One region of the Actinomadura scrupuli genome, then DNA from elsewhere that is predicted to be linked to it. Evidence: riboswitches for the same ligand, from Rfam matches in the RefSeq annotation. Region 1 holds a riboswitch; each other region holds the start of a gene.

Region 1 (7,378 bases):
CGTGCGGCGTCGAGGGTCTCGAATTGTGAGCGAGTACGACGGCCACGTTGGCGACCAATGTCGTCACTAGTGCGACACCGATCACCGTCGGCAACACGCGATGGCTTGGCCTCTGCACAGCAGCCCTCCCTCATCACGTGCGGCCCAGCGCTCCCTCTTCGCGCAATCTGCCGATTTCCAGGGTGTCTACTATGCATTGTAGGAGGCTTGGGCGCTAGCCGGTGCTGGGGCGGGCGTACCACTGAACAGGCTCATCCAGGGGTGGATTAGCAGGTCACGGCTATCGCGGTGACCAGCCAGCCACTATCACGGATGGCGTGACGGCAGACAGCGCTGCGCTCATCCACGCAAGGCTGTGACCGCGAGTGTCCGGAGGTGCTGCCGTATTCAGGCGGAGGAGTCGGCATCCGGTTTGTCGGACGAGCTCAAAGCACCAAGAGCTCGTTGGGACAGAGCTTCTAGCAGCCGATGCGCGTCTGCCGGATCGATGCCTTGCGCGAACCGGGTCAGCGCGGGGCCATGATCAGGCAACACGGACAGGGCCTCCAGCATCAGCGACGCCACATGGTCTTCACGCCTCTGGGCCGGGCCGTACCTGTATGCGTTACCTTCCGGGGTCCTGACGAGCAGTTCCTTGCTCACCAGCCGGTCGGCCACCGTCTGAACGGTTGTATAGGCCAGAGCCCGATCTCCCCGGGCGTTGACACGTTCTCTCAGCTCGCGGATCAACAACGGCCTCTCCGCGGCCCAGAGCACATCCATGATCAGGCGCTCAAGCACACCCTTGCTCGTCATGCTCCCCGCCACCCCTCGCCCTGCCGCCCGGCCGGCCAGCGCTCCGGCCCCTGCAGGACCTGAGATCCCATCCAATGTAGTAGAACGGATCGGTGGTTGCGGCTGCAGCCATTGCCGAACTTGCTTCGAGTCCGCTGCGTGCTTGCTGCTGCCCTGGACGACCGATCCGATGGCTGCTACGGGCCCTTCAGTGGGCCCATGATCCCGTGACGGGCTCCCTGGACGTCAAGCGCTAGATTCGCGGGTTTTGCCCACATTAGTGGCGTAACGGAGCCCATCCTCCTATGTTCTGTAGGAGACATCGCTCCGTGCTCTCGTCGGGAGCAGCGATGGCACCGCCGAATCCTGAGAGCCTCACCGCTCAAGGGAACCGGGGACCCAGTGTCACCTGGGGCGAATCCGCCCGATGACGAGCGGTAGGGCGACTCTGGCCCGAACCCGTCGGCTAACCCGGTAGGCGGCATGGGAGAGGGCCTTGCGTGGATCGACAACTGCACCGAACCGCATCTCACGCGGTGGCCAGGTGGACCTCAGCCGCCGTCATCGCCGTCTCATTGGTCGGTTTCCTTCCGGCGGTATCGGCGGACGCCGAGCCCAAACCCTCTCGCAAGGAGCTGACCGCCAAAGAGAAACAGCTAGCCGATCAGCTCGAGAAGTTGACCGAGCAGTACAACGGGCTGCAGGTCCGCCTCAAGCAGGCCCAGAGAGCCTCGAAGATCGCCGCGGACAATGCTAGGAGCCAGCAGCAGAATCTGGAAACGGTGCGGGTGAAGGTCGCCCAACTGGCCGCGGAGAGATACAAGAACGGTGGCCTGGATCCCGCGGTACAGCTTGCAGCCTCCCGGGACCCCCAAAAGATGCTCGACCAGTCGGCGACCCTCAACTACTTCACCTCGAAGGGCAGCGACCAGGTCCGGGTACTGTTCCAGACTTTGCAGGCCACGTCGCGGGCGCAGAAGGCCGCGCAGGACCGGGCCGAGCGCGTGAACACGCTCGGTAAGCAGGCTGAGCAGAAGCTTCAGACTTTGCGTACTGAGCTGAAGAAGGTCAAGGGCAAGCTCGGCGAATCGACGACCGGTGTTGTTGGCGGCCCGGCACCGAACGTTGCCCCGGGCGGGGCGTCGGCCAAGGCGTTGGGCGCCGTACGGGCGGCCCTGGCCAGGCTTGGTACTCCGTACTCCTGGGGCGGTGGCAATGCCAAGGGCCCCAGCTACGGCATCGCGCAAGGCGCGAACATCAAGGGCTTCGACTGCTCAGGGCTGACGCTCTACGCCTACGCGCAGGTCGGTGTCAGCCTGCCGCACTACACGGGCGACCAGTTCAATTCGGGCGTACGTGTCACCAAGGCGCAGCTCAGGCCGGGTGACCTGGTGTTCTTTTACTCTGACCTGCATCACATGGGCATGTACATCGGTAACGGCAAGATGGTCCACGCTCCGCAGACCGGCGACGTTGTGAAGACCAGTTCCATCGAAGGTCGGCCATTCGCCGGTGGCGTACGCGTTGGCTGATGTCGGCCACTGATGAGGAAGCTGACCATAGTCCCAACGTCGGCCGCCCGACCCAGCACGTACACGGTGGTCTCGGGGTCCATCGTCAGCAGCACCATGAGGGGCCGGCCAACCGGAACCCAGGGCTCACCGGCTCACCGGCTGCCTAGCCCAGGGCCTTCGAACGCCGCTCCCCAAGCTTCGTACGCGAGGTTCGCACCGTTCCTGCTGAGGAACGCAGTGACCCGATCCCGGCCGACAGCGAGTAATTGTCAAGAGTTGTGGATCGCTGGACTTGGTGTTCTGAGCTGAGCTGCGATGGTGGGCTGCTGGTGGCGCAGGGTGAACAAGCCGGGCTGGATCTCGGTGACCAGTCAGAGGCCGACCGGGCACTGACGAGCCGGAGGCGGTCAGGCCGTGACTGGCTGTATCTCCTGGGCGGCCCGGGCGTCGTAGGCGTCGCGGGAGTTCAGGACGGCATTGATGTTCTCCTCGGACCAGGTGCGGATCGCGTGCATCAGCGCGGTGACGCTCTCGCCCAGCCCGGTGGCCGCGTATTCGACCTTTGGTGGAATGGTCGGGTAGACCGTGCGGGTGACCAGGCCGTCCCGCTCCAGGGTGCGTAGGGTCTGGGTGAGCATCTTCTGGGTGATGCCGTCTAGGCGGCGCCGCAGCTCGCCAAAGCGCATCGGGCCGCCGGACAGTGCGCCCATGACCAGCATGGTCCACTTGTTGGCGAGTACGTCCAGGATCTGGCGGGAGGGGCAGGCGGCCAGATAGGCATCCGCGCCGCCGTAGAAGCGCAGGTTGTCAGTAGTACCCATGAGGTACCTATATACCTTTGAAGTGCCTTCTGTTCAATGGGTACCGGCCTGCCGAGGATAGGGGCATCCCAAGCGACTCTCTGAACAGGAGTACATGACGATGCGCGCGATCACCCAGAAGACCTTCGGCGGCCCCGAGGTGCTGGAGCTCGTCGACGACGCACCCAAGCCAGCACCTGGACCGACGCAGGTGCTGGTCGCAGTCAGGGCGACCAGCGTCAACCCCGTGGAACTGTTCATCCGCTCCGGCGCCTTCCTGTTGCTGGGCGAGCCGCCTTTCGTCCTTGGCTGGGACATCTCCGGGGTGGTCGAGCAGGTCGATCCGGGTGTGCACCGGTTCAAGGTCGGCGACGAGGTCTACGGGATGCCGTACTTCCCGGCCGCGGCCGGGGCGAACGCTGAGTACCTGGTCGCCCCCGCGCGGCAGCTGGCTCGCAAGCCCGCAGGGATCAGCCACGAGGAGGCCGCGGCGCTGCCGCTGGTCGGCCTGACCGCCTGGCACGCACTGGTGGAGATCGCGCAGCTGCGGCCAGGGCAACGGGCACTGATCCACGGTGCGGGCGGCGGGCTCGGGCACGTCGCGGTGCAGCTGGCCAAGCACCTGGGCGCGGAGGTGGTCGGCACGGCGAGCGTGGGCAAGCACGACTTCCTGCGCGGGTTGGGTGCGGACCAGCTGATCGACTATCGGACCCAGGACTACACCGAGGTGCTCCGGGACGCGCCGGTGGACGTGGTGTTGGAGACCCTGGGCGGCGGGAACGCCGAGCGTTCCTTCGGCGTGCTGCGGCAGGGTGGCGTGCTAGTGACGGCGGTGGAGCGGCTTAGCACCACCCTGCCGGAGCTGGCGGAGCAGTCCGGCATACGCTTCGCGGCGGTCGGCGTGGAGCCGGACCCGGCCGGCCTGGAGGCACTGACCGAGCTGGTCGAGGCGGGGAGGCTGCGAGTGCACTTGCAGCAGGTCTTCCCGCTGGAGAGGTTGGCCGAGGCGCACGAGGTGCTGGCTGCCGGCGGCGTGCAGGGCAAGCTTGCGATCACGGTCTGAAGGGATCGTGTGATGTGTGATCAGGCAGCGGCGTCCTCCCGCCGCTCGACCAGGACGCCGTTCTCGAACCGGGCGCCGGAACGGACCAGGGCGACCAAGTGGGCGCCGGTGATCGCCCGCCAGCGGGCCTGGGCGGACTCGACCAGCTTGAACACCATCGCGAGAGCAGCGGCTGGGCTGCCGGCCCCGCGGGTGACCTTGGTACGGAGCTTGACCGTGGAGAAGGTCGACTCGATGGGGTTCGTGGTGCGCAGGTGGATCCAGTGCTCGGCCGGGAAGTCGTAGAAGGCCAGCAGTTCCTCCCGATCCTCGGTGATCTTCGCGACGGCCTTGGGGAACTTGGCACCGTAGGTCTTTGCGAACGCCTCGATCGCCTTCTCCGCGTGCGCGCGATCCTCGGCGTTGTAGATCTCCTGCATTGCCTTGGTCGCGCCTGACTGCGCGGACTTCGGCAGGGCGTTCGTGACGTTCTGGGATTTGTGGACCCAGCACCTTTGATGCCGGGCGGCCGGGAACACCTCGGCCAGGGCCTTCCACAGACCCATCGCGCCGTCGCCGACGACCAGCTCGGGGTCGCACATGCCGCGCCGTCGGCAGTCGCGCAGCAGGTCGGCCCACGACTCGGCGGACTCGCGCAGGCCCTCGGCCAGTGCGATCAGTTCCTTGGTGCCGTCCAGCCGCACCCCGAGCAGAACCAGCACGCAGGAGTGGGCCTGCCCGAGCCGCACCTTGGGGTGCACCCCGTCGGCCCACACGTACACGAAGTCGCGGTCGGACAGGTCGCGCTGCTGGAAGGCGGCGTGGTCGTCGCTCCACTGCTTGGTCAGTCGGGTCACGGTCGCCGGCGACAAGCCCGCTGCTGAGCCGAGGAACTGCTCCAGCGCGGGCACGAAGTCCCCTGACGACAGGCCGTGCAGGTAGAGCAGCGGGAGGACCTCGGACACCTTCGGGGACTTGCGGCACCACGGCGGCAAGATCTTGGAGGAGAACCGCCGCCGTTCCCCGGTCTCCTCATCGATGCGGCGGTCGTTCACCCGGGGCACCTTGACCTCGACCGGACCGGCGGCGGTGGTCACGGTGCGGGGCTGGTGATGGCCGTTGCGGACCACAAGGCGGCGGCCTCCCCCGTCCGTCTCGGCCGCCAACTCGGTGCTGGCCGGGATCGGGGCATCAACTACGTGGGCCTTGTCGTCAAGGACAACGGCGACGGAACGATCCAGAGCGTGGAGAAAGAACACGACCGCGCCCTGCGAGCCACCTGCGTGTGGGTCCCCGGCTCCGTGCTATGGCGGAGTTAGCAGGGCAGAGGTAGGTAGGCCATGCTTGTGCCAAGGATGACCACCGGACCGGCTACAGCGCTAATGGCGGTTGCCCGTGCGAGGAAGCGAGAGCCTCGGGGCGCCGGCGATCCAAGCCGCTCCAATCGCTGATTTAGCGGCGGCTTGGATGCAGAGCCGATCGCCCCCAGAGCTCCAGAAGGGCTTGGGCTCTGGGAAAGTTTCTGTAGAGCGCTGATCAGTGCCTGGGGTCCGAAACGCGCGGCGGCCGCGTCATCCGCCGCCATCTCGAGGAGAACCGGAACTCTGTCATGAGCACGCCCGGTGATTGGCAGGTATGGAACTGCGGCGTGCATGAGGTCGAGGAGGAGAAGTATCAGGTGGTGTCGCCGCTGAAGATGGGCACGCTCGTGCGCTAGAACTGCGCTCAGTTCGCGAGTCTCCAATCGTTGCAGAGCCCCACTGCTCACTACGATGGGCCGGTGGCGTGCGGGGATGCAATAGGCCACTGGTATGGGGTGGTCCAGGACAAGGACGTCGTCGTGTCTTTCATTCTTGTGCGCGACGAGTTCCAGCATCTCTCGATGCCGTCGACGATGCAGAATGGTTCGCCATAGCCGTGGGACGCCATGAGCCAGCCTGGCGTAGCAGATCGAGACCAGGACAAGGCTGCCCAAGGAGGCGATCATCAAGCCAGCGTGACCGTGATGGGGCAAACAGTTGGTCAGCCACTCAACAAGATCATGACCAGGAGTCGGCGGCGACAGCAGTGCCAACACGATCAGCGCACTGAGTGCCGCATAGGTTCCCGCGAGTGTTCCCAACCAACAGGTCACGGCGGAACTTGGATGTGCCGACATCCACCGGGCCCGACCGAGAACCGGTACGACCAAGATGCCCAACACGATCACTACGCCTGTCAGCACCATCGCTACGGTCAGCATGCCTAGTCACCCCAGGTGAGGTGGTCGGCCGTTCGCAGTAGAGGAGACTCGCCTAGTTGCTTCAGGTGGTGGACGAGCTGGGCCGACACGGCTCTGGGGCCACCTTCGCGGACTCGTAGAGGACCGTTGACCGCGCATGCCACGCCCTTGATCGTCTGCCTCCATGAACCTGTCAGACCGGACACGGAACCTCCTTACGCGGACGCTTCATTGTGTCGCATGACCGCAATGGTCGAGCGGCCCTCCGCGCACTCGTTCGAACGTTTCGGCTGCTGGCCTTTCGCGCAGCCCGTCGACTATGTGGTCAGGCCATTGAGGACCAGGTCCATGACAGCATTGCGGGCGGTCTCGGCGTCCCAGTGATGGCCGGCCCGCAGGTGGATGTAGCCCCAGCCAGCGGTGTTGAACAGGACGGTCGCGGTGACTATGGGAGATACCTTCCGCAGTGACCCATCCGCCGCACCGTCCCGCAGAAGCCGTTCGAAGGGTTCGGCGAACACGTCAACCAGCAACGCATCGGGCCCTGGCCGGTGGAAGACCTCACCCTGGGCCAGGAACATTCCAGCCAGCAGATCCAGATGCTGATCCGCGGCCCCGCAGATGGCCTCCAACGCGGCGCGCAGTCGCTCGGCGGCCGTTCCGCTGCCCGTCAGCGCAGGCCAAATGGCCGCACGGTAGGTCTCGGCCGCTCGCACCGTCAATGCGGCGATGAGTTCTTCCCTACTGACCTTCCGGCGGAAGAATGTTGCCCGCGACATCCCGGCCGTCTCGGCGATCCGCTCCAGGGTCGTCTCGGCAAGCCCCCAGCGAGCGATGGCCCGCTCCGCCGCGTCGATCAGTCGAGGATCAAGCACCTCTTGACGTTGCATCACCATCTCATCATAGTTGAGACATGAGAGTCTCATGTTCGAGTCAAGGCAGTCTCAATCCAATCGAGGGCGCGTTGATAGCCTTGGCCGGGGGTGTGTCCCTGCTGGCGACGTACTGGGACGACGCCTGGCACATC
Region 2 (7,378 bases), on a different contig from region 1:
CAGCCAGCGGCCCAGATGGTTGTGCACGTCGATGCAGGGATAGGCGGCGGCGGGGACCTGCGTCACCTCCACCCGGGCCTGCGAACGCGGGGTGTAGTCGCGCAGCCGGAGCTCGCGCAGCGCTTCAGCGGTCATCGTGCAGATTCAATCACGCGTAATGATCGAATGCGATCGCTACGCCGGGGTGGGCTCGCGTACGAGCCGTCCCGGGTGTACGAGCGGTGTACGAGCGGTCCGGGAGGTGCGCGCCGTCAGCTCGCGTACGACCGGTCCGGGACGTACGCGCCGCCGAGGGCGCCGGGGGTCTCGGCCGGACGGCCGACGGCGGCGTGCAGGTCGTTCCAGAACGCCAGCTCCTGGTCGTCCTCGAACTCCGCGATCTTGCCCCAGAAGGCGCGGTCCTCGGCCTCGGCCGCGGCGGCCAGGGTGAGCGCGGGCATCATGACCGTGCCGGCCTCGGCCGCGTCCAGATCGGCCGCGGTGATCTCGGCGGGCAGGCTCACCGGCAGGGCCGTCCGGTGGTGACGGCCGCGTTTGCGCACCCGTACCGCCGGCGGGGCGGGCACCTTGGCTGCGGTGGTCCTGCCGACCGCCAGCGCCAGGCTGCCGCACAGCAGCACCGCCGCCAGCCCCGAGAGGGCCACCTCGTGGCCCGAGAGCGGGCCGTTCTCGTGGTGCCCGGCGGACAGCGCCTTGGTGGCCGTACGCGCGGCGGGCGGGGCGTCGTTGAGGATCGTCTCCAGCGAGGGCGCGGGCGCGGCGTGCCGGGGGACGTACTGCTCGACGGGAGAGGACGCGCCCGCGACCTTCACCTTGGCCGGGTAGCCATAGCCGACGACCGCATCGGTGTCCCGGGTCTGGCGCATGAGGTGCACACCCTCGGTGTTGCCCTCGATGGTGTGCAGGGTGCCGCCCTCGACGCGCTCCACCAGGCCGACATGATCGATGTCGGAGATGCTCTTCGACCCCGACCAGGAGTAGAACACCAGCGCACCCGGCTGCGGCTTGGTGCCCCAGGCGTGCTGCTGCTGGAACCAGGCCGCGTGCTCCTGGGTCGAGGCGAACTGGCCCACGGAGCCGGCGACCCCGGCCTTGTCCGCGGCCCAGGCGATGAACATGTCGCACCAGGGCGCCGTCACGAAGTACGAGTCGTGCTGGGCATCGACGTTCTTCGCGAACCAGTCGCCGAACTTGGTGTAGCCGTCGCCCTTTTCGGTGTACCCGAGCTGCGTCCTGGCGACGTCGAGCAGCTTCTGCCCCACTGCATCCATAAGGCTCCCCTTGTGCCGCCTACCGGGTTAGCTGACGGGTTCGGGCCAGGAGTTCGCCCTACCGCACGCGTCATCGCGGCACCTGACGGTCCGGACGACCTGGCGGATTCACCCCGACGGAGTCGGCCAGGAACGGCCCCGGAAACTCCGACCATTGGGTCCTCGGCCCCCTCGACGCACCGCGTCTCAGGGTTAGGCGGTCGTTACGTACTTCTCGAAGCGCGAGATAGGTCACGGATCGATCTCGGCGCAATGTACGTGAAGTTAAACACGGAGGTCAAGAAAGGGTAACGAGAACGCATATGTCGATCACCTCTGGTATGCGGCGCGACCCGTCCTCACCAGCGAATCCGCGGCGCGGGAGGTTACTCTCTCTGTTATCGAGATGGCGACCCGGGCACGGGAGGTCGGACGTGGGGCTCACAGTCGCGGTCACCGGGCCGACCGGTGAGATCGGCATGCCGGTGGTACGCGCTCTCGAACGGGACGACCGGGTGGCGCGCATCGTGGGGATGGCCCGGCGGCCGTTCGACCCCGCCGCGCTGGGCCTGCACAGGACCGAGTACCGGCAGGGCGACGTGCTGGACCGGAAGGCCGTGGACGAGCTCGTCGCGGACGCCGACGTGGTGGTCCATCTCGCCTTCGCGATCCTGGGCTCGCGGGACCAGACCGGCGACATCAACCTCCAGGGCTCCCGCAACGTCTTCGAGGCCACGGTGGCGGCGGCACGGCCGAGCCGGCTCGTCTACACCTCCTCGCTCGCGGCGTACGGCTACCACGCCGACAACCCGGTGCCGATCACCGAGGACGTGCCCGTCCGCGGCTCCGAGCTGCACTACTACTCCCAGCAGAAGGCGGCCTGCGAGACCATGCTGGGCGAGGTGACCGCCTTCTCCCCCGAGCTCGAGGTGTACGTGCTGCGCCCGTGCATCGTGGCGGGCCCGGAGGCGACGCTGCTGGTGCGCAGCCTGCCCTGGCGGCGGGCCGCCGAGCGGCTGCCCGGACCGGTGCGCCGGCTGCTCGGCACCGTGCCCCTCCCGCGGCCCGTGCTGCTCGACCCCGGTATGCCCTTCCAGCTGGTCCACCACGACGACGTCGCGGCGGCCGTCCGTGCGGCCGTGGTCGGCGCCGGGCCACCCGGGGCGTACAACCTGGCGGCGGACGGTGAGATCACGGTGACCGACCTGGCCCACGCGCTCGGCGACCACGCGATCCCGGTCCCGCACGAGCTCGCCCGGCTCACCTCGCGGATGGTGGAGGTCATGCCGCTGCTGCCGGCCGAGGCGGAGTGGATCCACGCCGTACGCCATCCGATGCTCATGGACACCCGCAAGGCCCGCCGGCGGCTCGGGTGGGCCCCCGAGTACACCACCCGGCAGACGCTGACCGCGCTGGCCGAGGCCGTACGCTGACGCCACGCCGGCCCTGCCCGGAGCGCTCTTCCACCGGGCGGTCAGCCCCGCGCCGCCGGGACGATGCCGGTGGCGGGCAGGCTCTGCCAGCCGCGGGTGAACGCCGAGGCCAGCCGGGTGGCCCGGCCGGTGTCCACGCCGATGCCGGGTTGGCGGGCGAGCAGCTCCTCCAGGGCGATCCGGGCCTGCAGCCGGGCGAGGTGCGAGCCGACGCAGAAGTGCGGGCCGGCGGCGAACCCGAGGTGCCGGGGGATCGAGCGGGTGACGTCGAGCCGGTCCGCGGTGGCCCCGAACTCGCGCTCGTCGCGGTTGGCCGAGCCGTACAGCATCATGACCTTGGCGCCCTCGGGGATCCGCACCCCGTGGATCTCGACGGGCTCGGTCGTGGTGCGGCCCAGCGACTGGACCGATCCCTCCAGCCGCAGGAACTCCAGCAGCGCGTTCGGGATGAGGGAGGGGTCGCCGGCGAGCAGTTCGCGCTGGCGGTGGTCGCGGTCGAGCAGCATCACGGCATGGGAGATGAGGTTGCCGGTGGTGTCGTTGCCGCCGGCGACGATGACGAAGCAGAAGCCCAGGATGTCCCAGTCCGTCAGCCGCTCGCCGTCGATCTCCGCGGCGATCAGGGCGCTGATCAGGTCGTCGGCCGGCTCGTCCCGGCGCCGCGTGATCAGATCGCCGAAGTAGCCGAACATCTCCCCCACCGCGTCCATCGCCGTGGTGATCACGTCGAGGGTGAAGCCGCCGTCCTGGATGCCGACCAGGGCGCGCACCCACGGATCGAAGCGGTCCCGGTCGGTGCCCGGGACGCCGAGCAGCCCGGCCAGCACGAAGGTCGGCAGTGGTGAGGAGAGGTCCTGGTGCAGGTCGACGGGCTCGCCGTCGGCGGCCTTGCGGCCCATCTCGGTGATGCGGTCCACCACGAAGGCCCGCACCCCGTCCTCCAGCTCCCTGACCCGGCGCGCGGTGAAACCGTGGCCCACCAGCGCGCGCAACTGCGTGTGCCGGGGCGGATCGAGCATGACGATGGTGGGCGCGAGCCCCAGCGTGCCGATCTCGTCGGGGTAGAACGTGAGCCCGGAGGCCGAGGAGAACACCTCCGGGCGGCGAATCGCGTCCCAGATGTCGCCGAACCGGGACAGCGCCCAGAAGCCGAGCTTCTCGTGCCGGTAGACCGGCTGATCGTCGCGCATCGCCCGGTAGGTCGGGTACGGATCGTCCTGGAAGGACGGATCGAACGGATCATAGAGCGGCACCCGCGGCACCTCCTGCTCGTCGCTGCCGATCTCGCCTGCGTGTCTCGTCCGGGATCTAATGACGGCCGTTATTAATTGGCCAGTATCATTGCCCGGTGGCCAGGGACGCAAGGGACACCAAGGACAGACTTCTGCGGGCGGGCGCCCGGCTGTTCGCGACCAAGGGCGTCGACGCCGCGCTGACCCGGGACATCGTCCGGCTCGCTGGGCAGTCCAACGACTCGGCCGTGCATTACCACTTCGGTTCCCGGGAGGGCCTGCTGGCCGCCATCTGCGCCCGGCACATCGACCGGATGGAGCCCGACCGGCGGTGGCGGCTCGACGCGCTCGGGAGCACCGGGAGCCTGTACGACCTGGTGGCGGCGATCGTCGAGCCCACGGCCGCGCAACTGGGCGACGTCGACGGCCGGAACTTCCTGCGCATCATCGCCCAGCTCGCCGGACACGCCGGGATCCGCAGCCATGCCCCGCACGCGCTCCTCGACGGCACCGCGCTGCTCGACCAGCTGCGCCTGCTCGAGTCCGCCGTGACAGAGCTGCTCCCCAGGCCGCTGGCGCTCGAACGCCTGGCGACCGTCATAGGCCTGCTCGCCGGCGCGCTGGGCGAGCGCGCCCGTCAGCTCGACGAGGGCACGCCCGTCCTTCTCCACGACCAGGCCTTCACCGAGAACCTCACCCTCATGATCGTCGGCGCCCTCCGAGCACCCGCGCCCATCGGCAGGACCCCGCTGACCAGCCGGCCCACTGCCGGGAACACCACATAACGCCGTATCGCCACATGGAGCGGATCCTGAGAGGCCTGGGCCACGGCGGCCCGCGGGTACCGTGGCGATCAGGGTCACCGATGTCGGGGGTGTGCACGTGAGGACCCATCCCGGGTCGGGTGAGGACCCGGGACATCAGGTGAGGACGAGGAGGGCGCACATGCCGTTGCCAGGAGCGGACGCCGAGGACGCCGTGCGACTGCCGGACGCCCCGGAGCTCCTCAGCAACGATCCGGACGGCTACGCCTGGGGAGTGCTGCGCGATCGCACGCCCAAGCTCATCCGCCAGTTCAGCGACGCGCACCCGTACGAACCCGGCCAGCGCCGGGCACTGTCCGACCTGCTGGAGGAGATGCTCACCGGCACGGTGCAGCCGCTCGGCGACGGCGCACCCGATCGGGCCGCCTGGGACGAGTGGGGCCGCGACCACTTCGGCCGCCGGTGGGCCGATGTGCCGTTCCTGTGGTGGGAGAGCTACTTCTACCGGCGGGTGCTCGCGGCGGTGGGGTTCTTCGAGCCCGGCCCGTGGTTCTGGGTGGACCCGTTCGAGTCGCTGAAGTCCGCCGAGCTGCGGGACCCGGCGCTGGAGGCCGACCTCGCCGCCCTGGACCAGGTCTTCCGGCTGCCCGTCGAGGAGCAGGCCCAGGCCAAGCTGCTGGCCTCCCTGTGGGGCAACCGGGCCGACCTCGGGTTCCGCGTCGAGCTGGGCGACGAGCATCCCGAGCAGGCGGGCCTCGTCGCCGACGACAGCGCGCGGCTCTGGTCACTGCTCCCGGCCGGGGCCGGCAACCGGGTCTGCGTCGTCGCCGACAACGCCGGGCGGGAACTGGTGGCGGACCTGGTCCTCATCGACCACCTGATGGCCGGCGACCTGGCCGGCTCGGTCGCGCTGCACGTGAAGCCGCGCCCCTACTACGTCTCCGACGCGATCACCACGGACGTCGTGGCCTGCCTGCGGCGGCTCGCCGCGACCCCGGGAACCGCCGCCGCGATCTCCGGCCGGCTCTGGGCCGCGATGGGCGACGGCCGCCTCACCCTGCACACCCACGAGTTCTACTGTGCCCCGTGGTCGTTCCACCGGCTGCCCGCCGATCTCGCCCGGGAGTTCGCCGGGGCCTGCCTGACCCTGGTCAAGGGCGACCTGAACTACCGGCGGCTGGTCGGCGACCGGGGCTGGCCCGGGAGCCTGCCGTTCGCGGACGTCACGGCGTACTTCCCCGGCCCGGTGGCCGCCCTGCGCACGCTCAAGTCCGACGTCGTGACCGGCGTCGACCCGGCCGTGCTCGCGGCACTCGACGCGACCGGCGAGGCCTGGCGCACCACCGGGACCCACGGCTCGATCCAGGTCCGCGGCTGACCGGCGGGCTCAGGCCGTGGCCGGCGTACCGAGCAGTTCGCGCGTCCGCACCACCCGGGCGAAGCCGCCGTGGTGCAGGCTGGCGGCGGTGGCACGGGTGAGCGCCTCGGCGGTGACGGTCTCGCCGTCCGGGCCGACCGCGTCGAAGGTGTGCATCGCGTCGATCGCGTAGAGCACGTCGAACCCGAGGTTGCCGCCCATCCGCGCGGTGGTCTCGTTGCACATGTTGGTCTGCATCCCCGCGATGACGATCTGGCCGATCCCGCGCCCGCGCAGCCAGCCGTTCAGGTCGGGCTCGCCGTAGAACGCGGAGTTCACCGACTTGGTGACGAACAGGTCGGGCTCTGCGCCGTCCATCGCCGCCGCGACCAGGTCCTTCAGTTCGTTGCCGGGCCTGTCCGGTGCCAGCGGTGAGGACGGTTCCACCGAATCGTGCCGGACGACCACGATCGGCCGCCCGGCCGCACGCCAGGCCCGGATGAGGGCCGTGATGTTGTCCTCGGCCGCCGCGTTGTCCCGGCGGCCCCAGTAAGGATCGTCGAAGCCCTTCTGGACGTCGATGACGAGGAGGGCCGTGTCGTCGTCGAGCTCGTTCCTCAGTGATTCGCTCATAAGTGGATTGTCACCTCAGCCGGCAGGCAGTCACGAGTGGCAGGAATCAGGGTGCCATCGGGGTACGCGTAGGAGTCCAGTTGGTCCCGCGGACCGCGACTGGCGTACGATTGTCCGCTAGGCGGACCATGGGCGGCCGTCGCAGGAACCGGAGGTGGGTGTGGCCGGACGCGGGACGGGGCCGGACTTCGTCGAGGCGCTGGCCCGGGGGCTGGACATCCTCACCTGCTTCGACGAGCTGCACCGGCGGATGACCCTGTCCGAGATCGCCACGGCCACCGACCTGGCGCGGCCCACGGCCCGGCGGCTGCTGCTCACCCTTCAGGAGCTCGGGTACGTGCGGTCCGAGGACGGGTTCTTCGCCCTGACCCCGCAGGTCCTGCGGCTGGGCACGGCCTACGCCTCTTCGCTGGGTCTGTGGGAGATCGCCCGGCCGCACATGCGCGACCTCGTGCGGGCCGTCGGGGAGTCCTCGTCGATGTCGCAGCTCGACGGGTCCGACATCGTGTACGTGGCGCGCGTCGCCGTACCGAAGATCATCACCTTGCGCGTCGACGTGGGCACCCGGTTCCCCGCGCTGCTGGCCTCGCAGGGCAAGGTGCTGCTGGCGGCGCTGCCGCCGCGGGAGCTGGAGCGCGTGCTCGCCCTGCCCAGCCGGTCGGGCCTGCCGCCCGTGCCGCCGCGGGATCCGGCGCTGGTCGAGGAGGAG
Region 3 (7,378 bases), on a different contig from region 1:
TGCGCATCCGGGCCATGGCGGCGGTGGCCGCCAGGCCGTGACCGGCGGCGTCCCCGACCGCGAGCAGCGCACGGCCGTCCTGCAGGGCCCGGGTCGCGTACCAGTCGCCGCCGATCCGGGCGGGGCTCTCCGCGGCCAGGCTGCGGACGGCCACCTTGAGGCCCGGCACGGTGACCAGCTCGTGGTCGGGGGGAAGGATGGCCCGCCGCAGGGTGAGCGTCACCTGGCGCTCGCGCACCGTCTCGCCCTGCTGGCGGAGGAACTCCTTGCGGGTCTCGGCCAGCGCGTCCTCGATGTAGCGCCGGCGGGTGATGTCCTGCGAGATCACGCTGACGGCGACCGGCCGTCCGGAGTCGTCCAGCACCGGCTCGGCGAAGATCCACAGGTGGCGGTTCTCCCCCGCCGCGGTCATGATCCGGTGCTCCAGCTCGATCGGCTCGCGGCGGCTGAACAGCGTATGCAGGCTGTCCTCCATCAGCGGCAGGTCCTCCGGCAAGACGATCTTCGGAAGCTCGTCCACCGGGACCGGGCCCTCCTGGGGCGTACGGCCGTAGTTGGCGAGCATCTGCGGCGACCACGTCTGCTCGTCGGCGACCAGGTCCCACTCGCCGAAGCCGACCAGCGCCAGCCGCTCGGCGCGCTCCAGCCGGCGCCGGACGCGGTCCTCCTCGTCGTGGTAGCGCCAGGTGACGCAGACGCCGGTGGGCACCCGTACGCAGCGCACGCTGAGCCGGGCCGAGCGGGCGACCCCGTTCTGCGCGGTGGAGAACACGAAGGGCCCCCGGGCGTACGGTTCGCCGGTCTCCAGCACCTGGACGTAGGACTCGAACAGCCCGTTGAGCGCCGTCCCGGGATCGACGCGGAGCAGCCGGTGGCCGACGAGCTCCTCGGCCCCCCGGCCGAAGATGTCGGTGGCCCGTTCGTTGAGGGCCGCGTTGAGAAAGTCGATCACCCGGCCCTCGACGTCCCGGACCGGGACGAGCCGGCTCGCGCAGTCCTGGGTCGCATCCAGCACCCCCCGCGCCACGGGGTCGTCGGGAAGCCCGGCGAGCAGTTCCGCGTCCCCCGCGGCGTCCTCCACGGCCAGCCGCCGCAGCACCTCCTCCAGCGCGGCGGCGCGGTCCTCGCCCAGCCGCCGCGCGGTGTCCATGACCAGCGACCCCGCGGCCTCGTCGTCGCCCGGGGCCAGCACCGGCGGCCGGCCGGCGATGACCAGCGCGGCCGTCTCCGGCAGTTCCAGGTCGAGATCCCTGGCCAGCCAGATCAGATGCTGCAGCGCCTCGCCCACATGACACCGCAGGCGCTCCGCGAGGACCACCCTGGCCTGGGCGACCACCGCCCGGTCTCGCATGGTGGCCCTCAGGTCCAGCAGTTCCGGCGCGTTCAACCCGCCACCGGCGCTCGGCCCCCTGCCCGTCGCAGCCGAAGAACTCATCCCACCCCCGGGAACTCAGCGTGATGTGGGGAGAATGACCTGGCGGAAACCTCATCCCACATCAATGCAATATAGGGCAAAATGAGAACTCGCGCGCCTCAACCTGTCACTATTCGGACAATTCCGAGTAATATCCTAAATTTACACCATTGGCAGGTAAATTAATGGTCATTCGTCGGAGAGTTCCTCCGCGTACTTGGCCGAGCCGAGCACGACCGACCCCAGCGGGTCGTCCACCAGATGGGTCGGGATCCCGATCTCCGACCGCAGGAGATCCTCCAGGCCGTCCAGCAGCGCGCCGCCTCCGGTGAGCGCCATTCCCTGGTCCATCAGGTCGCCCGACACCTCCGGCGGGCATTCCGAGAGCGTCTTCTTGACGAGGTCGACGATCGCGCCGACGGGTTCGGCGATCGCCTCGCAGATCTCCGCCTGCGAGATCGAGACGATCTTCGGCAGGCCGGTCATCGCGTGCCGCCCGCGGAGCGAGGTGGACCTCTCCTTCCCGGTCGGGTAGGCCGATCCGGCCGCGATCTTGGTCTCCTCGGCCGCCCCGAGACCCACCACCAGGCCGTGCTCCCTGCGCGCGTACGAGACGATGGCCTGGTCCAGGTCGTCACCGCCGATCTGCAGCGCGTGGGCCACCACGATGCCGCCCATCGAGATGATCGCGGCGTCGGTGGTGCCGCCGCCGACGTTGACCACCATCATGCCCTCGGCCTCGGACTCGGCGCCGACGAGCCCCATGCCGATCGCCGCCGCCATCGGGGACTCGATGATGTGCACGCGCCGGGCGCCGGCCAGGTGGGTGGCCTCCTGGACGGCCCGCCGCTGCACCGCCGTGATGCCGCTCGGCACCGCCACGACGACATGGCGCTTGATGAAGTTCGGCGGCCGGTTGGCGACCCGGAGAAAGTGGCGCATCATCCGGGTGGCGATCTCGAAATCCGTGATCACCCCACCCCTGATGGGATGGACCATGGTGATCGTCTCAGGAACACGGCCGATCATCTGCTTGGCCGCGGCACCCACCGCGATGATCCGGCCTGATCTGCTGTTGATTGCCACGACGGACGGTTCCTTCAGCACCAGCCCACGGTTGCGCACATGAATGGACGTGTTGGAGGTACCGAGATCGACCGCGGTGTCACACCTCAAGAATGCCAGCTTGCTGCCCATGAGAGACCAGCCTTCTGCCAGACGAGTGACCCCAGTGGAGTACCGGCGTCATAACACGACATACCCGGGCGGACAATCGGTCAGCGTTCGGCGCCCGTCAAGAACGGCCAAAGAGCGGCGTCCGGGGCCGGGCACGAGGGGCCGGGCGAGAGGGAGCCGGGGCGAAAGGGAGCCGGGGCGAAAGGGAGCCGGGGCGAAAGGGGGCCGGGCATGACGAGGCCGGACCGCGCGGGGGCGCGGTCCGGCCTGTGGCCGCTCGGGCGGCGGGGGTACTGCGGTCGTCAGCCGGCGGCGTACTCGGGGTACCCGTAGCCGATGACGTCGGAGGTGGGGCGGATCTTCTTCGCCACGACGTCGCCGCTGGTGTTGCCCTCGACGGTGGTGATGGTGCCGTCATGGTTGTCCTTGACGACCAGGCCGACATGGTCGATGCCCTCGGTCCCGCCGCCGTTCCAGGAGAAGAACACCACGGCGCCCGGCGTCGGCTTCTCGCCCCACCGGTGGGTCTTCTGGAACCACTTGGCGTGCGCGACCGTGTAGGCGTCCCGGCCCATGTGCTTGACACCGGCCTGCGCGCCGACCCAGGAGACGAACATGTCGCACCAGGCGGCGCCCTTGTAGTCCTTGACGTTCCCGCCGTCGCGGCGGGCGAGCTGCTTGGCGTCCGGCGTGGACTCGAACCACTGGTGGAACTTGGTCTGGCCGGACGCGTCGGCCTTGATGCCGACCTGCTTCTCGGCGAGGCTGACGACGGCGCCCGCGGTGGCCAGCCGGGCCCCCGAGTTGACGTCGGCGCGCTGCGCGGCGGAGTGCGCCCCGGCCCGGACGGACTGGTCGACGGGGGACGCGGACACGGCCGCGGAACCGGCCACGACGGCCCCGACCGCGACGGCGCCCACCACGACACCCGAGGTGACGCGGCTCTTGAAGGACTGGACGCGGCTCGTGAGGGATGAGAAGAACTGTGCGTGCGTGCTTGTCACTGAGCGTGACTCCTCTTCTTCCAGGTCGCCTACCGGGTTAGCTGACGGATTCGGGCATGGAAGTAGCCCTACGGCGCGCTGAGCACGCCGATTCACCCCTGAAACGTGGGTTCCCGGTTCCGCAGAATGCGGATTCGGCGGAAGACGGCCGCTGTAGAGGCAGCCGGCCTTCGATGGACATGTATGGGAGCGCGGATCGGTGTCACGCGCGCGTCACGGCCCTGGAGACGGGTCCGGACGAAGAGATGATCTACGACCATCTGGGCGACACATGGGGCGCATCGCCATAACCAGACATAACGGTATCAAACCACCAAGACGGATGCAAACCTGGCGCAAAACCGACGAGCCGATCGTCATGTTCTCCCCTCGCAGGTATGGTCGCCGTCACGGCGCGGTCACTTCGGCGCGCGCCGGCCACGATCATGGACGGGCACCCGCCCAGGGGCCGGAACCCCCCGTCCAGGCCTTGTCACGGCCCTCCGCGACCGTGTCCACTGGAGACTCCCCCGGATCAGCGCCGCATCTGTCGTCCGGAGGCCTCGCGGGAAACGGAGACATGTGTGGGGGACGAATCCACCGAAGGAATGACCGAGCTGAGCTTCTGGGACGCGCTCGACGAACCGGAGCGGGACGCGCTGCGCGACGCGGGCCGGGAGCGTGAGTTCCGCCCGCACGCCGAGCCGCTGTGCTTCGAGGGGGACTCCTCGTCGACCAATGTGGTGATCATCCTGTCCGGCTGGGCCAAGGTCACCTCCCCGACCCCGTCGGGGCGCCAGGTGGTCTTCGCCGTGCGCGGTCCCGGTGACGTGGTGGGGGAGATCTCCGCGCTGTTCCGCAGGCCGCGTACGGCGACCGTGGAGGCGCTGGACGAGATCAGGGCCCTCACGGTGCCGGCCTCCCGGTTCACCAGCCTGCTCGACGAGCATCCACGGTGCTGGTGGCCGTTGACCGCCACGATCGTCGGCCGCATGGACGAGCTCGGCAACCGGCTGCGCTGGCACGCGGAGGCCGACGGCAAGCGGCGGCTGGCCCATCTGCTCGTCTATCTGGCCGAAACGTCCCTGCGCTACCAGAAGCAGGGCCCGGAGGGCATCGAGATCCTGCCCCGGCTCTCGCACACCGAGCTGGGCAGCTGGGTGGACGCCTCGCGGGAGACCGCGGCACGGGGGTTCCACGAGCTGCGCAGGCGGGGCCTGGTCACCACCGGGTGGAAGAGGATCACCGTGCTCGATCTCCAGGGCGTCCGCGACTACGCCGCCGGATCGGGGCCGCGCTGAGCGGCGGGCCTCAGCCGGCCGGGGCGAGCAGCCCGGCGTACAGGTCCCGGGTGCGCCGGGCGATCTCCGTCCAGGAGAAGTGCTCGACGGCACGCCGGCGGCCGGCCAGGCCCATGGCCGCCCGGTCCGGATCGGCGAGCACGGCGTTGACCCGGTCGGCCAGGTCGGCGGCGAAGCGGGCGGGGTCCAGCGGCGTGCCGTCGGCGGCCTGCTCGACCGGCACCAGCAGACCGGTCTCCCCGTCGGCGACCACCTCGGGGATGCCGCCGGTGGCCGTGGCCACGACCGGCGCCGCGCACGCCATCGCCTCCAGGTTGACGATGCCCATCGGCTCGTAGATCGAGGGGCAGACGAACACCGTCGCATGGCTGAGGACCTGCACCAGCCGGTCGCGCGGCAGCATCTCCTTCAGCCACACCACGCCGCCGCGCTCGGCGCGCAGCCGCTCGACCGATGCCTCCACCTCGGCGGCGATCTCAGGGGTGTCCGGGGCGCCGGCGCACAGGACCAGCTGGGCGGCCGGGTCGAAGGCGAGCGCCGCCCGCAGCAGATGGGGCAGCCCCTTCTGCCGGGTGATGCGCCCGACGAACACCACCGACGGGCGGTCTGGATCGATGCCCAGCGCGGCGAGCCGGTCGGTGCCCGGGTCGGGCGCGTACGCGGCGGTGTCCACGCCGTTGTGGATCACGCTGACCCGGCCCGGGTCGAGCTCCGGGTAGGCGGCCAGCACGTCGCGCCGCATGCCCTCGGAGACGGCGACCACGGCGTCGGCGGCCAGGACGGCGGTGCGCTCGGCCCAGGACGAGAGGGCGTAGCCGCCGCCGAGCTGCTCGGCCTTCCACGGCCGGAGCGGCTCCAGGCTGTGCGTCGTCAGCACGTGCGGCACCCCGAACAGCAGCTTGGCGAGATGGCCGGCGAGGTTGGCGTACCAGGTGTGGCTGTGCACGAGGTCGGCCCCCGCGCAGCCCGCCGCGATCTCCAGGTCGACGCCGAGGGACTGCAGCGCGGCGTTGGCCTCCGCCAGCCCGCCCGGGACCTGGTAGGCCTGGACACCGGGCATGTCCCGGTCGGCGCCGAAGCAGCGCACCCGGACCTCGCAGAGCTCGCGCAGCTCCCGGGCGAGGTACTCGACGTGCACTCCCGCGCCCCCGTACACCTCCGGTGGGTACTCACGGGTGAGAAGATCGACGCGCATGCCGCGAATCCTAGCCCCGCCACGGCGAATCCAGGCTGTTTGCTGATCCGGAACAGGGATACCCTCGCGCTATGAGCACGCCCAAGATCCTGGCAATGGTGCTGGCGGGCGGTGAGGGCAAGCGGCTCATGCCGCTGACCGCCGACCGGGCGAAGCCCGCGGTGCCGTTCGGCGGCATGTACCGGCTGATCGACTTCGTTCTGTCCAACCTGGCCAACAGCGGCTATCTGAAGGTCGTCGTCCTCACCCAGTACAAGAGCCACAGCCTGGACCGGCATGTCTCGCGTACCTGGCGGATGTCGACGCTGCTCGGCAACTACGTCACGCCGGTGCCCGCCCAGCAGCGGCTCGGCCCCCGCTGGTTCCTGGGCTCCGCCGACGCCATCCTGCAGAACCTCAACCTCATCGAGGACGAGCGGCCCGACCATGTGATCGTGTTCGGCGCCGATCACATCTACCGGATGGACCCGCGGCAGATGGTCGACCAGCACATCGAGTCGGGCGCGGCCGTCACGGTGGCCGCGATCCGCCAGCCGCTGGAGCTCGCCCACCAGTTCGGGGTCATCGACGCGGCGGCCGACGGGGTCACCATGCGGGCCTTCCGCGAGAAGCCGACGGACGCGCAGGGCCTCCCCGACGCGCCCGACCAGGTGTACGCGTCCATGGGCAATTACGTCTTCGAGACCCAGGCGCTCATCGACGCGGTCCGCAAGGACACCCGGGACCCGTCGAGCAAGCATGACATGGGCGGCAACATCGTGCCGATCCAGGTGGAGGCGGGCCAGGCCCAGGTGTACGACTTCGCCCGCAACCGGGTACCGGGGTCCACCGACCGCGACCGCGGCTACTGGCGGGACGTCGGCACCCTCGACGCCTACTACGACGCGCACATGGACCTGATCTCGGTGCACCCGGTGTTCGACCTCTACAACCGGCAGTGGCCCATCTACACCGGTCACGACCCGCTGCCGCCCGCCAAGTTCGTCTTCAACGAGGACGGCCGGCGCGGTCAGGCGCTCGACTCCATGGTCTCCCCGGGGGTCATCGTCTCCGGCGGCATGGCGGAGCGGTCGGTGCTGTCCCCCGGGGTCGTGCTGGACGCCGGCTCGCAGGTGTGCGACTCGGTGGTGCTCAACGACGTGCGCATCGGCAAGGGCGCGATGGTGCGCAAGGCCATCATCGACAAGAACGTCTACATCCCCGACGGCGCCCGGATCGGCCTGGACCCCGAGCACGACCGGGCCCGGTTCACGGTGACCGACGAGGGCGTCGTCGTGATCGGGAAGAACCAGATCGTCGAGGGCTGAGC
Region 4 (7,378 bases), 350 kb from region 1:
GATCTCGATGGCGCCGTCGTGCGGGGTGTGCCGGATCGCGTTGACGACCAGGTTGCGCACGGCCCGGCCGACCTCGATGGCGTCCACCTCCACCGGCAGGCCCGACCGGGCGTCGCCGTGGATCCGTACCCCCTTGGCCCGCGCCAGCGGCTCGGCGCCGGCCACCGCCTCGGCCACCAGGTCGTCCAGGCCGACCCGCTGCCGGGACAGCCGCAGCGCACCGGCGTGGATCCGGGCGAGCTCGAACAGGTCGTCGACCATCTCGGCCAGCCGGTCCACCTCGATGCGGATGCGGCCGTGATAGCGGCGCACGGTCTCGGCGTCGACCACCACCTCGTCCTCGAGCGCCTCCGCCATGGCCCGCAGGCCCGCGAGCGGGGTGCGCAGGTCGTGGCTCACCCAGGCGACCAGCTCCCGGCGGCTGGTCTCCAGCGCCTTCTCGCGCTCGTGGGAGGCCGACAGCCGCTGGTAGGCCAGCTCCAGCTCCCGCGACAGCTCCGCCAGCTCGGCGGGGAGCACCTTCGCCGGAGGGCGGTACGGGTCGGACCGTACGGCCTCGACCAGCGCCCGGTTGGCGGCGATCAGCCGGCGGCCCAGCAGGAAGGAGACCCCGGTGCCGACCAGCCCCGCCACGACCACCACGGTGAGCGCCACCGCGCGGTCGTGCTCGGAGATCATCATCAGCAGGGTGATCACGATGATGCCCGCCATCGTGGCCAGCATGGTGGCGATGGTGACCACGGCCAGCTGGACGGCCAGCGACCGGCCGCGCAGCACCTGCAGCAGCACCAGTCCCGCGGCGGCGGCCGGCAGCGCGGCCCCGGCGGCGTACCCGGCGACCTCGACGAACGCCTCGAACGGGATCACGCGGCGCCCGAATTCGCCGGCTCGTAGCGGTAGCCCACGCCCCACACGGTGACGATCCGCAGCGGGGCGGTCGGATCTGCCTCGATCTTCTCCCGGAGCCTGCGTACGTGCACCGTCACGGTCGAGGAGTCGCCGAAGGACCATCCCCAGACCTGATCGAGCAACTGCTCGCGGGTGAAGGCCTGCCGGGGGTGCCGCAGCAGGAAGGCCAGCAGGTCGAACTCCCGCGCGGTCAGGGCCAGCGCGGCACCGCCGAGGAGGACCTCGTGCGCGCCCACGTCCACGCGCAGATCGTCGTCGGTGAGCATTCCGGCCCCGGCGGGGGTCAGCGAGCCGCCCGCCCGGCGCAGCACCGACCGCACCCGCAGCGCCAGCTCCCGGGGGCTGAACGGCTTGGTCACGTAGTCGTCCGCGCCCGTCTCCAGGCCGACCAGCCGGTCGGTCTCCTGGCCCAGCGCGGTGAGCATCACGATCGGCACCGGTGAGGTCTCCCGCAGCCGGCGGCAGACCTCCAGCCCGCCCATGCCGGGGAGCATAAGGTCCAGCACGACCAGGTCAGGCGGATCGGCCAGCGCCCGGTCCAGCGCCTGCCGCCCGTCGGCCACGCACTCCACCTCGTGCCCGTCCCGCAGGAGGTAACGGGCGACCACCTCGGCAACGGTGGGGTCGTCGTCGACCACGAGTATGCGGCCGGCGACGGGGCCGCCCGTCGCCGGCGCGGAGGTGTTCCCCTGGGCCGGCTCCTCGATCACGTCTCCACGGTAGGCCCCGATGCCCGGAAAAGAGGATCCCTCACCCCAACGTCACGACCTCGTAAGCACCTCCCTGCCAGGCCCTCATCGCGACGAACCCCCACCCCCTTCGTGATCATGATCACGAGGGGTGGTGATTTTGGCTGCGTGGGACCTGGCAATCCGGTAGAAAAGCCCCGATGGCTGAGGACGACCAGGTGACCGGTACCAGGGCGGCGCTGGCCACGGTGCTGGCCGGTGCGATCATCGCCACCGTCGTCGGCATCGGGCAGGACTACCTGTTCGCCCACCACCTGCCGCACGGCTGGCCCGGCACCGCGCTCGCCTGCCTGATGATCGGCTTCATCACCGGGCTGCCCGTGCTGCTGACCCGGCCGGCGGGTGCCGTCGTCCCGGTGGCCGCCGCCGTGCTGGCGGCGGTGAGCCTGCTCGCCGGGGACATCGCCTACGACCTGCTGTCGGCGCTGGGCGGTGACCGGGCGCCGGACCCGCTGGGCATCGCCCGGGGGTACGCCCACCAGGACCTGTTCTACCTGGCGCTGGATCTGCTCGCCCCGCTGAGCGCCGCCCTGGTGGTGGCGGCCCGGGTCAGGCGGGTACGGGCCGACGGCCGCACCCGTCCGGGCGCGGAGGGGCCGTCGTGACCGTCAGCTCGTCGGACCGGCTTCCGGGCCTGTCCGCGGCCGGGAGCGGAGAGAGAGCAGGAACGCCATGCTGACGGCACCGGCGAGCTGCAGGGCCGCCATCGTGACCAGCAGGCCGACGGCGCCGGCCCGGTCGGCCAGCGCACCGGTCAGCGCCGCGCCGAGCGCCGCCGCGCCCAGCTTCATGCTGCCGCCGGTCGTGTTGACCTGGCCCAGCCGGGCCGCCGGGGCCTCCCGCTGCCGCAGCGTCAGCGTCGCCGCGAACGCCGGCCCGTCGCAGGCCCCGGCGAGCGCGAAACAGAGGGTGCACCACGCCAGGGTGGTCGCGGTCGCGGCGGCGGCCAGCGTGATCCCGAAGGCGATCAGTCCGGTGACCACCACCCACTCGGCACGCCGCGCGGACAGCCAGCGGGCCGCGGCGAGCGAACCGCCCAGTGCCCCCAGCGCGAAGGCGGCCAGCAGCTGACCGCCCGCTGTGGCGCTCGCTCCGACGTGCCCGGCCAGCAGCACCGCGACGATGGGGACGCCGCCCATGCCGAGAAAGGCCACCGAGCTCCCGACGGTGAGGGCCCGCAGGGTGGGGTTGCGGAACAGCACCACGATCCCGCCAGTGATCATGTTCAGCCCGGCCGCCGGCGCGTCCCCGGCCCGCGCCGCCTGCGCATCCTTGTACTGCGCCGCCGGCGGGTCGTACCCGGTCTCCGCGGCGGGCGCGGGCGGTTCGACGGGGGACGGCGGCTCCGCGACGGAGGGGGACACCGACAGGAAGGACATGGTCAGGGTGCCGAGAACCGCGGCGCCGACGACCAGGACGGCGGCGGTCTGCGGTCCGGCCCAGGCGGCGGTACCCGCGACGAGCCCCGGCCCGGCGATGCCCGCCAGGTTGTAGCTCGCCGACTCCAGCCCGTACGCCCTGGTCAGCCCGGGCCGGGAGACGATGCGCGGGAGCAGGCTGGTCAGCGCGACCACGATGGGTTCGGTGCATCCCACGGCGGCCGCGGCGAGCACGGCCAGCGGCAGCGGGACGCCCCCGGCGACGACCAGCAGCAGCGCCACCGCGCAGGCGTAACCCCCGGCCAGCAGGGTCGCGAAGAGCCGCGTGCGGCCGACCCGGTCCAGGGCGTTGCCGAGTATCGGACCGGACACCACGTAGGGCAGCAGCACCGCGGCCAGCAGGAAGCCGCTCGACGCGGCGCGACCGGTCCGGTCCTGTACCAGCAGGACCAGCGCCGTTCCGGTTCCCTCGGCCGAGACGCGCAGCAGGGTGGCGGCGGTGAAATGCACCGCATGCGGAAATCTGTCGATTCACGCATGGTACGGGGCGGTCTTCCGGATGGTCCCCGGCTTCCGAGGGCGATCACGGCCGGCCGCATCCGTCAGGTGAGCCGTCCCCCGCCCTTGAAGTTCTGCCGGTAGGAGCCCTTGGTGATGTCGGAGATCTTGACCACGTCACCGGTCTGCGGGGCCTGGATCATCAACCCGTTGCCGACGTACATCCCGACGTGGTGGATGCTCGGGTAGAAGAAGACCAGGTCGCCGGGCTGCAGGTTGTCGAAGGAGATCCGGCTGTTCGCGGTGAAGGAGTACTGCGCCTGGCTGGTGCGCGGGATCGACACCCCGGCGGCCTGCCACGACCGCAGGGTGAGGCCGGAGCAGTCGAACGTGGTCGGCCCGGTGGCCCCGTAGACGTACCGGTTTCCGAGCTTGGAGAAGGCGTACTGCAGGGCCTTGAGCGCCTTGCCGGTGGCGGGGCCTATGTAGGGCCGCGGCGTGCTGTCGCCGTTCTTCGGGATCCCGCCGGCGGCCGCGACCGCCTTCATCTGCTGGGCGATGTCCTTGTCGAGCTGGGCCTTCTGGGTCCGCAGCGTGGCCAGCGTCCGGTTGACGTCGGCCAGGGCCTGCTGTGCCTGGCCGTGCGCGAACGTCAGTCGCTGGGCCGAGGAGACGAACTGGCTGAGCCGCGAGCTCCGGTCCGTCGAGAGCTTGGTGAAGATCGACACCTGGTCCAGCACGGTGGACGGATCATCCGCGGCCAGCAGCGTCTCCACCGACGTCGGGTCGCTGGCCTTGTAGGCCGAGGCCGCCATCTGGGCGACCGACCCGTGCAGCCGCTTGTACGTCGCCTGCTCGGCCGCCACCGACTTCTGCATCGCCGCGAGCTTGTGCTTGGCCTGGGCCAGCGTCGCCTGGGCCTGGTCGTACTTCTGGACGAGGATGCCGACCTTGGTGTTCAGCTGGTCGAGCTTGCGCTTGGCGACCGTCAGCGACGGCTTGGGCTCGGCCGGCGCCGCGGTGGCGGGTACTGCGATGGCCGGCACCGCCAGCAGGGTGGCGAGGGTGAGGCCCACGGTCGTCAAGGTCCGGCGTTTGAACGCCCTGTCTGCGGTGGCCACGTTCGTGGCACGCCCCTCTCTTCCACGGCCGCCTACCGGGTTAGCTGACGGATTCGGGCGAGGAAGTCGCGCCCTACGGCGCTCCGGAACGGCCGGAGGCGCCGATTCACCCCAGGGAAGAGTGGTTCCCCGGCTTCCTCGTCCGCGCGGCGCACGCTGGGGGCGGCGACCCGTGGAGTCGGAACTCGGCGGGAGCCCGATCACCGCCACCGATGGGGGGCTGGGGAGCGATCGTGCTCAGCGCATGACGTTAGCTCCCAAAGCACCCGTGTCACAACCGTTACATCAGGATCTCGTAAATTGTCATATGTGACGCATCAGCACGACGTACGCAGCGAAGTTGGACGACTACGGACCGTGCTACTGCACAGGCCGGGGGCGGAGCTGAAGCGGCTCACCCCCCGCAACAACGACAAACTGCTCTTCGACGGCATCCCGTGGGTCGGCCGGGCCCGGGACGAGCACGACGCCTTCGCGCAGGCGCTGCGGGACCGCGACGTCGAGGTGCTGTACGTGGCCGAACTCCTGCAGGACGTGCTGGAGTACGAGTCCGCGCGGGAGAAGGCGCTCGCCGGGGTGCTGGACGACCACCGGCTGGGCGACCAGCTCCGCCACGCCGTGGCGGGTCACCTGGGCGGCCTGCATCCCGAGGACCTCGCCCACGTCCTCATCGGCGGCCTGGCGCACGAGGAGCTCAAACCCGGCCACGGCCTGGTGTACGAGCTGATGGACCGGCACGACTTCATCGTGGATCCGCTGCCGAACCTGCTGTTCACCCGGGACTCCAGCGCCTGGATCGGGGACCGGGTCGCGGTGACCAGCCTGGCCATGCCGGCCCGCCGCCGGGAGACGGCGCTCACCGAGCTGATCTACGCCCATCATCCGCGGTTCGCCGGGGTCCAGACCGTCTACGACCGGACGCTGGAGCATGTCGAGGGCGGTGACCTGCTACTGCTCGCGCCCGGAGTAGTGGCGGCGGGGACCGGGGAGCGTACGACTCCGGCGGGCGTCGAGCGGCTGGCCCGGCGGGTGTTCGAGGCCAGCCTCGCGCACACCGTGCTGGCGGTGCCGATCGCCCAGGACCGCGCGACGATGCACCTCGACACCGTCTGCACCATGGTCGACGTCGACAAGGTCGTGATGTATCCGGCGGTGGCGGACTCGCTCATCGCCTATGCGGTGACCTCGGACGACGGCGGGGAACTGCGGATCGCCCCGGCCCGGCCGTTCCTGGAGGCCGCCGCGACGGCGATGGGCATCGAGCGGCTGAAGGTGATCGACACCGGCCTGGACCCGGTGACCGCCGAACGCGAGCAGTGGGACGACGGCAACAACACGCTGGCCGTGGGGCCGCGGCTGGCGGTGGCCTACGAACGGAACGTCGAGACCAACATCCGGCTGGAGGCGGAGGGCATCGAGGTGATCCAGATCAGCGGAAGCGAACTCGGCAGCGGCCGTGGCGGCCCACGCTGCATGTCCTGCCCGATCTTGCGAGACCCCTTGTAACACGGGGACTTTGGACGCTCAGGCGCTGCCGACGGGGGCACGGCAGCGCCCGAGCTGTGCCGACCTTAGCGGGTGTGGTTGAGCAGGTTCACGGTGGGGGTGGCGGATACGTCGGGAATGACGGAGACCACCGCCGGCGGGGCACCCGTACCGCTCAGCGAAGGCGGCTGGGCCCGGTGCGGAACCCGCAGAATGGCCCAGACCGTCGTGCCGCCGCCGTTCTCGTGCCGGACGCCCCAGCACTCGGCCAGGGTCTCGACGATGGCCAGGCCCCGGCCGCCCAGCGACGACAGCGTCGGACGGCTGCGGCGCGGCTCGGTGGCGGCCCCGCCGTCACTGACCGCGACCTCGATGGAGTCACCGTGCCGGGACCAGGCCACCCGGATCTGGCCGGTCTCCAGCGGGCGGGCGTGGCGCAGCGCGTTGCTCAGCAGCTCACTGATGATCACCGTCGCGTCATCGACGACGGACTCGAGGGTCCCGGATGAGAGCAGGTCCGCACTGAGGTGCCTGCGGGCGACGGCGACACTGGACATCGCGTGTGGCAGTAGTACCACGCTCACCCTCCACCTCCCTGCCGGTTCTCGAGCTTGCTCACGTGCCTGTGACTTCCTGTACGACCTTGACTTCCCGTACGACCGAAATGCCCACATACTTCAGGCCGGAAACCCGGACGAATCCTCCAGCCATCTACACAACGAGTGACTGACCAAGTGGTCACGGCCAACCACCCCCTGAAAGTAGCGCGAAGCGGACGGTTAAGATCTATCCACTGTGCGTCGGAGTACTCCTTGGACGCGCGTTCCGTCTGTCACATCCACGCCAGTAGGCGCTTTGACCAGGCCATACCTCGACCATGAGGCGGCTCAATCCGAGCCCTCCACGGCGGCTCTGGGAAGCGTCAAGCGCATGGCTGTCCCGCCCTCAGGACGAGAATGGGCCGAAATATCGCCATTTTGGGCGACGGCTAGCTTTTTCACGATGTAGAGGCCGAGCCCCACCCCGCCGAAACGACGGCGGTCCCCCGCCTCGCCCTGCACGAACCGTTCGAAGATCCGCTCATGGTCGCCGGGCGCGATGCCGACGCCCTCGTCCTCCACGGTCACCGTGATCTCGCGTTCCCCGGCCCAGGCCCGCACCGACACCGTGCCGCCGTCGGGCGAGTACTTGAAGGCGTTCTCCAGCAGCTGCCCCAGGATGATGTCGGTGGCCATCG

The links. A riboswitch is a leader RNA that binds a small molecule or an ion and turns the genes downstream of it on or off. The one in region 1 is predicted to bind cyclic di-AMP.
Region 2: linked by a shared signal. The riboswitch ahead of ACRYCC_RS09920 (CHAP domain-containing protein) and the one ahead of ACRYCC_RS28255 (C40 family peptidase) in region 1 are both predicted to bind cyclic di-AMP.
Region 3: linked by a shared signal. The riboswitch ahead of ACRYCC_RS21585 (CHAP domain-containing protein) and the one ahead of ACRYCC_RS28255 (C40 family peptidase) in region 1 are both predicted to bind cyclic di-AMP.
Region 4: linked by a shared signal. The riboswitch ahead of ACRYCC_RS26730 (C40 family peptidase) and the one ahead of ACRYCC_RS28255 (C40 family peptidase) in region 1 are both predicted to bind cyclic di-AMP.

Annotation. Positions count from the first base shown of each region.
Region 1 covers NZ_JBPCCU010000006.1:572,452-579,829, forward strand. Annotated here, with positions in the region: gene ACRYCC_RS28250 (BlaI/MecI/CopY family transcriptional regulator) at 388-795, opposite strand; cyclic di-AMP (ydaO/yuaA leader) riboswitch at 1,122-1,271, shown strand; gene ACRYCC_RS28255 (C40 family peptidase) at 1,275-2,306, shown strand; gene ACRYCC_RS28260 (winged helix-turn-helix transcriptional regulator) at 2,696-3,109, opposite strand; gene ACRYCC_RS28265 (NADP-dependent oxidoreductase) at 3,204-4,151, shown strand; partial or broken gene ACRYCC_RS28270 (IS256 family transposase) at 4,172-5,281, opposite strand; gene ACRYCC_RS28275 (M56 family metallopeptidase) at 5,446-6,372, opposite strand; gene ACRYCC_RS28280 (TetR/AcrR family transcriptional regulator) at 6,669-7,247, opposite strand; gene ACRYCC_RS28285 (hypothetical protein) at 7,276-7,378, shown strand, end outside.
Region 2 covers NZ_JBPCCU010000002.1:479,163-486,540, reverse strand. Annotated here, with positions in the region: gene ACRYCC_RS09925 (amidohydrolase family protein) at 1-135, opposite strand, end outside; gene ACRYCC_RS09920 (CHAP domain-containing protein) at 252-1,271, opposite strand; cyclic di-AMP (ydaO/yuaA leader) riboswitch at 1,273-1,480, opposite strand; gene ACRYCC_RS09915 (NAD-dependent epimerase/dehydratase family protein) at 1,685-2,683, shown strand; gene ACRYCC_RS09910 (cytochrome P450) at 2,725-3,936, opposite strand; gene ACRYCC_RS09905 (TetR/AcrR family transcriptional regulator) at 4,032-4,700, shown strand; gene ACRYCC_RS09900 (damage-control phosphatase ARMT1 family protein) at 4,861-6,057, shown strand; gene ACRYCC_RS09895 (cysteine hydrolase family protein) at 6,067-6,669, opposite strand; gene ACRYCC_RS09890 (IclR family transcriptional regulator domain-containing protein) at 6,824-7,378, shown strand, end outside.
Region 3 covers NZ_JBPCCU010000004.1:496,722-504,099, reverse strand. Annotated here, with positions in the region: gene ACRYCC_RS21595 (PP2C family protein-serine/threonine phosphatase) at 1-1,387, opposite strand, end outside; gene ACRYCC_RS21590 (rod shape-determining protein) at 1,604-2,611, opposite strand; gene ACRYCC_RS21585 (CHAP domain-containing protein) at 2,893-3,594, opposite strand; cyclic di-AMP (ydaO/yuaA leader) riboswitch at 3,605-3,744, opposite strand; gene ACRYCC_RS21580 (Crp/Fnr family transcriptional regulator) at 4,158-4,874, shown strand; gene glgA (glycogen synthase) at 4,885-6,069, opposite strand; gene glgC (glucose-1-phosphate adenylyltransferase) at 6,141-7,376, shown strand.
Region 4 covers NZ_JBPCCU010000006.1:221,800-229,177, reverse strand. Annotated here, with positions in the region: gene ACRYCC_RS26750 (sensor histidine kinase) at 1-867, opposite strand, end outside; gene ACRYCC_RS26745 (response regulator) at 864-1,619, opposite strand; gene ACRYCC_RS26740 (hypothetical protein) at 1,799-2,263, shown strand; gene ACRYCC_RS26735 (MFS transporter) at 2,267-3,547, opposite strand; gene ACRYCC_RS26730 (C40 family peptidase) at 3,640-4,656, opposite strand; cyclic di-AMP (ydaO/yuaA leader) riboswitch at 4,671-4,818, opposite strand; gene ACRYCC_RS26725 (arginine deiminase) at 4,966-6,162, shown strand; gene ACRYCC_RS26720 (ATP-binding protein) at 6,228-6,725, opposite strand; gene ACRYCC_RS26715 (PAS domain-containing sensor histidine kinase) at 7,029-7,378, opposite strand, start outside.